Iamia sp. SCSIO 61187: one gene and its partner. Each later gene encodes a partner of the first gene's protein in a complex. Links are inferred from orthologs where the notes say so. Each region holds a gene or a part of one and is shown in the gene's direction. Other genes may lie near its edges.

Region 1 (3,299 bases):
AGCGGGGCGAGCGGGGCCTGCGTCCCGACGGTCCCATGCCGCGCCCGACCGCGCCGCCGCCCAGCGGGCGCGACGGTGAGGGCGAGCTCGACGTGACGACCGACGAGACGACGACCGAGGAGGTCGAGGCCTGATGCGCGTCGTGCTCCACGCCGACGTCGAGGGCGTCGGCACCAAGGGCGAGGTGGTGGAGGTGGCCGACGGCCACGCCCGCAACCTGCTGCTCCCGTCGGGTCAGGCCGTCAAGGCCACCGAGGGCTCCGAGGCCCAGGCCGAGGGCATGCGCCGTCGGCGGGCCATCAAGGACGCGTCCGACCGGGCGTCGGCCGAGGAGGTCGCCAAGGTCCTCGTGCCCACCACCGTCACGGTGACGGCCAAGGCGGGCACCGAGGGACGCCTCTTCGGCTCCGTCGGCACCGCCGAGGTGGCCGAGGCCATCGAGGAGCAGACCGGCATCGTCATCGACCGCCGGCGCCTGATCCTGGACGAGCCCATCAAGGAGACCGGCGAGCACCAGCTCACCGCCCGGCTCCACCCCGCCGTGCAGTTCCCCGTCCGCATCGAGGTCGTGGGGGCCTGATGTCCCGGTCCGGCATCGCCCGGACCGCGCATCGCATCGCACCAGACGCTGGGGGCCGACCCGTCGCGGGTCGGTCCCCGGCGCGCCCGGCGCCACCTCGTCGTCGCCCGCCGTCCACAGTCCGTCCACCTCGTCCACACCGCGCTCCACAGGGAGCGACCTCTTGTTTCCACAGACCCGATCGGTGGATGGTGGAGCGACGCCGGGAGTGCGGCGGGGAGGCAGCGGACCGGCAGGGTGGCCGGGCTCTCCCGTGGCGCGCCCAGCCCACCGCCCTGATCCCCCGCGCCCGCCCCGGCGGGCGGCCCTCGACCCCTGAGCTGCTCCTGCGATGACCGACGCTCCCCCCTTCGACGACGCCCCCCCGTTCGACGACGAACCGCCATCGGACCTGGGATCGGCGGTGCGACGCGCCGCCAGCGGCGGCGGCCGGGGCTCCGGGGCGCGGGTGCCCCCGCACAACCTCGACGCCGAGCGGGCCCTCCTCGGTGCGCTGCTGCTGTCGCGCGACGCCGTGGCCGCGGCGGCCGAGGTCGTGCCCGGGGCCGACGTCTTCTACCGGCCGGCCCACGCCCACATCTACGAGGCCATCACCGTCCTCACCGCCAAGGGCGAGGTCGCCGACCCCATCACCGTCGCCGACGAGCTGCGCCGGCGCGACCTGCTCGACGCCGCCGGCGGCACCGCCGCCCTCGTCGACCTGCAGGCCGACGCCCCCGGCACCGCCAACGCCGCCCACTACGCCCGCATCGTCAAGGACCACTCGCTGCTGCGCCGGCTGATCGGGGCCGCTGGCTCCATCTCCGAGCGGGCCTACGGGGTGCCCGAGGACGTGCGCAAGGTCGTCGACGAGGCCGAGTCGCTGGTGTTCGACATCGCCCGCCACGAGGGCGAGGGCAGCACCGCCCAGCTCACCGACCTCCTCGGCGCCACCATGGACCGCATCGAGGAGCTCCACGACCGGGGCTCGGAGATCACCGGCACACCCACCGGGTTCCACGACCTGGACGAGATCACCGCCGGGCTCCAGCCCGGGGCCCTCGTCGTGCTGGGCGCCCGCCCGGCCATGGGCAAGACCGCCCTGGCCCTCGGGATGGCGACCCACGCGGCCATGAAGGACAACCCGGTCCTGGTCTTCTCGCTGGAGATGAGCAAGCTCGAGCTGGTCCAGCGGATCCTGTGCTCCGAGGCGCGGGTGGACTCCAAGAAGATCCGCAACGGCCGCCTCCAGGAGTCCGACTGGAACGGCATCGCCCGGGCCATGGGACGGCTGGGGACGGCGCCGATCTGGATCGACGACAACCCCAACGTCTCGATCATGGAGATCCGCTCGAAGGCCCGGCGCCTGCGGAGCGAGGTCGGCAGCCTGGGGATGGTGGTGGTCGACTACATCCAGCTGATGACCGGCCGCACCTCGGCCGAGAGCCGCCAGGTCGAGGTGGCCGAGATCAGCCGTGGCCTCAAGCTGCTCGCCCGCGAGCTCGAGTGCCCGGTCGTCGCCCTGGCCCAGCTCAACCGGGGCCTGGAGCAGCGGGCCGACAAGCGCCCCATGCTCTCGGACCTACGCGAGTCCGGCTCGCTCGAGCAGGACGCCGACATCGTCATGTTCCTCTACCGCGACGAGGTCTACGAGCCGACCCAGGAGAACCAGGGCATGGCCGAGCTGGCCATCGCCAAGCAGCGCAACGGGCCCACCGGCAAGGTGATGCTGAGCTTCCTCGGCCACCACACCCGCTTCGAGTCGATGCCCAAGGACACCTGACCCCTCGGCCGGCCATCGGCGCAGGGCGACGGCGGCTGGGCCAGGATGGCCGGGTGACCGACACGGCGCCCCGTCTCCTGGGCGAGGAGTACGCCCGGGGACGGGCCCGTCTGACCGCCCTCCTCGCCTCCGTGTCCGAGGAGGAGTGGGACCGGCCCGTCCCGGCCTGCCCGGGATGGACCGTGCGGGGCGTGGTGGCGCACCTCGTCGGCACCGTGGAGGACGCCCTGGCCGGGCGGATCACCGGACCCCCGTCGGAGGAGCTCACCGCCGAGCAGGTGGCCCGGGCGGCCACCGCTGCCGGGAACGACCTCCTGGCCCGCTGGGACGAGCTGGCGCCGGCGTTCGAGGAGGTGGTCACCGCCGGGGAGATCTGGCCCGCCGTCCTCGACGTGGTGTCCCACGAGCACGACGTCCGCCATGCCCTCGACCGCCCCGGGGGCCGGGACGAGCCGATCGTGGGCGCCGCCGCCGAGGCCCTCGTCGGGGTGCTCGCCGCGCCGTGGACGCTCGAGGTGGTGCTGCCGGGCGGGGCGGCGCTGCGGTCCGAGCCGGCGCCGGGTCCGACGTACCGGGTGCGGACCACCGCCTTCGAGGTGCTGAGACTGCGCCTGGGCCGGCGCTCCCGGGCCGAGGTCCGCCACCTCGCCTGGGACCCCATCCCCCCGCCCGACCTGACACCGCTGTTCGTCTTCGGACCGCGCGCCACGCCGCTCCGCGAGGTCTGAGCGTGGATCGAGGCTGAGCGGGGGCGGGCGGTGCCGAGCCGGGCTCAGTCGCCGACGAACCCGAGCGGGAGCGGGGGCAGGCCGGTGGGGGGTGGCGCCGGGTCCAGCTCGAAGATGCGGATCGTCCGGCGCCCGGTGCCGAACACGGCGACCTCGTGGAGGCCGGGCGGGTCGGCGGCGAGGATGAGGGCGTCGTAGAGCGGGGCCCGGCGGGCCCGGATCGTCCGGG
Region 2 (3,216 bases), 3.0 Mb from region 1 along the record:
GTCATCACCCGGCTCAAGCAGGCGGGGGTGACCACCGTCGTCTTCTCCGGCGACCCCGTCGCCCCGGGACCGTTCACCACCGAGGCCACCGCCCAGGACTTCCACCCCGAGTGGGTCCTCGGCCCCCAGGTCCTGGTCGACACGGTGGCCTTCTCCCGCACCTACGACCAGGAGCAGTGGGCCCACGCCTTCGGGCCCAGCCCGCTGACGGTCAAGCCGGACCAGGCCCAACGGTCGCCGTTCGTGCTCTACGAGTGGTTCCACGGCGAGCTGCCGCCCGCCGCCGACACCAGCGCCGTCATCGTGCCCAACCCGTCGCTGTTCTTCTCCGCCGTGTCCGCCGCCGGTCCCGAGCTGACGCCCGAGACGCTGCAGGCCGGCCTCTTCGCCCGGCCGCCGACGCCGTCGTACGAGTCCGAGCCGTCGCTCTCGTTCGGCGACCACGGCTTCTGGCCCTACCCGGACTACAACGGCGTCGACGACGTCACCGAGATCTGGTGGGACCCGGAGGCGACCGGCGAGGACGAGATCGGCCGCGAGGGGACGGGGATGTGGCGCTACGTCAACGGCGGCCAGCGCTACCTGCCGGGGGAGTGGACCGAGGACCTGACGCTCTTCGACGAGGAGGGCACCGAGACGATCCTCGACGCCCCGCCCGAGGGTGAGGTCCCGCCCGAGTACCCGTCCCCCTGAGGGTCACGCGGGCGTGGAGGGGCGGGAGGTCCGGCCGGCGGAAGCCGGGCCTCCCCCCGTCCGGCGTCCCGCCGGGGTGTCGTGGGGCGCTGGTACCTTCCGAGCCATGAGCGTGACGTCGGCGGTCGGGGCCTGACATGGGCATCACCGACGAGACGGTGGCCGAGGTGCGGGCCAAGGCGGACATCGTCCACGTCGCCCAGAACTTCATGCAGCTCAAGAAGGTCGGGCGCCGCTACAGCGGCCTGTGCCCCTTCCACGGCGAGAAGACCCCCAGCTTCTCCGTCAACGCCGAGGACGGGCTGTACTACTGCTTCGGCTGCCAGGCCAAGGGGGACACGATCACGCTGGTGCGCGAGCTCCAGCACCTCGACTTCGCCGAGGCCATCGAGTGGCTGGCGGCCCAGAGCGGCGTGCAGGTCCGCTACACCGAGAAGGGCCAGGGCGAGCAGCGCCAGCGCAAGACCCGCCTGACCGAGGCCGTCGAGCGGGCGGTCGACTGGTACCACGACCGCCTGCTGACCGGGCGGGACGCCGGCCCGGCCCGGGCCTACCTGCGCCACCGCGGCTTCGACGGCGACACCGTCCGGCGCTACCGGCTGGGGTGGGCGCCCGACGACTGGGACCAGCTGTGCCGCCACCTCGACCTGCCCGACAAGGTCCTCGTCGACACCGGCCTCGGGTTCATCAACCGGGCCCGCCGCCAGCAGGACTTCTTCCGGGGCCGGGTCCTGTTCCCCATCTTCGACGCCCAGGACCGCGCCATCGGCTTCGGCGGCCGGATCATGCCGGGACAGGAGGGGCCCAAGTACCGCAACACCGGGCAGACCCCGCTCTACGACAAGAGCAAGGTCCTCTACGGGCTCAACTGGGCCAAGAGCGACGTGGTGAAGGCCGAGGAGGTCATCGTCTGCGAGGGCTACACCGACGTCATCGGCTTCGCCGACGTCGGCGTCCCGCGGGCGGTCGCCACCTGCGGCACGTCGCTCACCGAGGACCACGTCCGCCAGCTGCGCCGCTTCGCCCGGCGGCTGGTGCTGGCCTTCGACCCCGACGCCGCCGGGGCGGCCGCCGCCGAACGGGTGTACGCTTGGGAGCAGGCCCACGAGCTGGAGGTGGTGGTGGCTGACCTGCCCCCGGGCCTGGATCCCGGCGATCTCGCACGCTCCGACCCGGACCGCCTCCGCGCCGCCGTCGAGAACCCCACCCCGTTCCTCGGGTTCCGCGTCGAGCGGGCCCTCGCCGGCGGTCGGCTCGACACCCCCGAGGGGCGGGCCCGGACGGCCGAGGCCGCCCTCGACGTGATCGGCGAGCACCCCAGCGACTTCGTCCGCGACCAGTACGTGATGGAGGTGGCCGACCGCTGCCGCATCGACGTCGAGCGGCTGCGGGCCTCGCTCCGCCCCGGGGGACGGCCGAGCGTCCGGGTGGCCGAGGCCCCGCGCCGGGCGGCGCACTCGGAGGACCCGGAGGTGTCGGCGCTGCGGCTCGCTGTGGACGCCGACCACCGGTCCGAGATGCTGCCGCTCCTGCACGAGGTCCTCTTCGCCGACGATCGCCACGCCGTGGCCTTCCGGGCCCTGCGCGACGCCGAGGGCGACCTGCACCGGGCCATCGACGACGCCGACCCCGACACCGCCGAGCTGCTGGCGCGCCTCGCCGCCGAGGACGATCCGGGCGACCCCTCCGACGTGCGCCGGATCCTGCTCCGCGCCCAGGGCCAGCGGGAGGTCGCCCTGCTGCGCCGGCAGCTGCGGGGTGCGTCCGACCAGACCGCGGCCGAGCTCAACCCGATCCTGGCCTGGCTGCTGACCCGCCTCCAGGCCGTCGCCCCCGATGCGCGAACCGGGAGAGATGTCGAGGACCAGTTGCTAGCGTGGCTCGCCGAGAGGGCCGAGGAGAGGTCATGACCGGAGCCACGGGGGCCGTGCCCCCTGATGTCGCTCCCGATGTGGAGCCAGAGGCACCGGACGAGGCCGCCCCGGCACCGATCGCAGCCGCCCCCGACCTGATGGCCCCCGAGGCGGTCGCCTCCCGACCCGCCCTCGACGCCCGGGTCATCGATGCCCGGCCCCGGCCGAACGTGCACCCCGGAACCGGGAAGCGCCCGGCGGTGCGGGCGCCGACCACCGACCGGGGGAGCGGGTCGGCCGACTCGGTGCGCATCTACCTGCGCGAGATCGGCCGGGTGCCGCTGCTCACCGGGCCCCAGGAGGTCGACCTGGCCCAGCGCATCGAGCGCGGCGCCGAGGCCGCCCTCCGGCTCGCCGACCTGGCCGCGGCCGACGGCCTCGACGCCCTCGGGTTCGCCGAGCGCCGCCGTCTCGAGCGCCAGTGCCGCGACGGCGAGGAGGCCAAGTCCCAGCTGATCCAGGCCAACCTGCGCCTCGTCGTCTCGGTGGCCAAGCGGTACGTGGGCCGGGGCATGCAGCTCCTCGACCTCATCCAGGAGGGCAACCTCGGGCTGATGCGGGCGGTCGAGAAGTTCGACTGGACCAAGGGCTTCAAGTTCTCGACCTACGC

The links.
Region 2: the proteins of dnaB (region 1) and dnaG are in contact, whole or in part, in a crystal structure (PDB 2R6A), measured with the Geobacillus stearothermophilus proteins. The link is inferred for Iamia sp. SCSIO 61187 from one-to-one orthologs. Residues at the interface, in WP_033016901.1 of Geobacillus stearothermophilus: Ser13, Glu15, Ala16, Gln18, Glu91, Leu92, Asp94, Ala95, Val96, Pro97, Thr98, Ala99, Ala100, Asn101, Tyr104, Tyr105, Ile108; in WP_049624496.1 of Geobacillus stearothermophilus: Lys456, Leu457, Leu458, Pro459, Ala460, Asn463, Ala464, Leu467, Leu535, Leu536, Ile537, Ala538, Gln544, Glu545, Asp548, Tyr549, His552.

What each region holds. Positions count from the first base shown.
Region 1 is NZ_CP050948.1:5,093,984-5,097,282, reverse strand. Bases 137-3,126 are described here. They hold dnaB (replicative DNA helicase), read left to right. Parts: upstream 137-911; coding sequence 912-2,342; downstream 2,343-3,126. Other genes in these bases: HC251_RS24520 (glycosyltransferase family 39 protein), read right to left, coding at 3,115-3,126; HC251_RS24525 (maleylpyruvate isomerase N-terminal domain-containing protein), read left to right, coding at 2,396-3,070; rplI (50S ribosomal protein L9), read left to right, coding at 137-580. In the rest of the region: more of rplI, read left to right, coding at 134-136; more of HC251_RS24520, read right to left, coding at 3,127-3,299. UniProt on the Escherichia coli protein: The main replicative DNA helicase, it participates in initiation and elongation during chromosome replication. Travels ahead of the DNA replisome, separating dsDNA into templates for DNA synthesis.
Region 2 is NZ_CP050948.1:2,099,915-2,103,130, forward strand. The notes cover bases 310-3,216. They hold dnaG (DNA primase), read left to right. Parts: upstream 310-830; coding sequence 831-2,603; downstream 2,604-3,216. Other genes in these bases: HC251_RS10090 (ABC transporter substrate-binding protein), read left to right, coding at 310-693; rpoD (RNA polymerase sigma factor RpoD), read left to right, coding at 2,600-3,216. In the rest of the region: more of HC251_RS10090, read left to right, coding at 1-309. UniProt on the Escherichia coli protein: RNA polymerase that catalyzes the synthesis of short RNA molecules used as primers for DNA polymerase during DNA replication.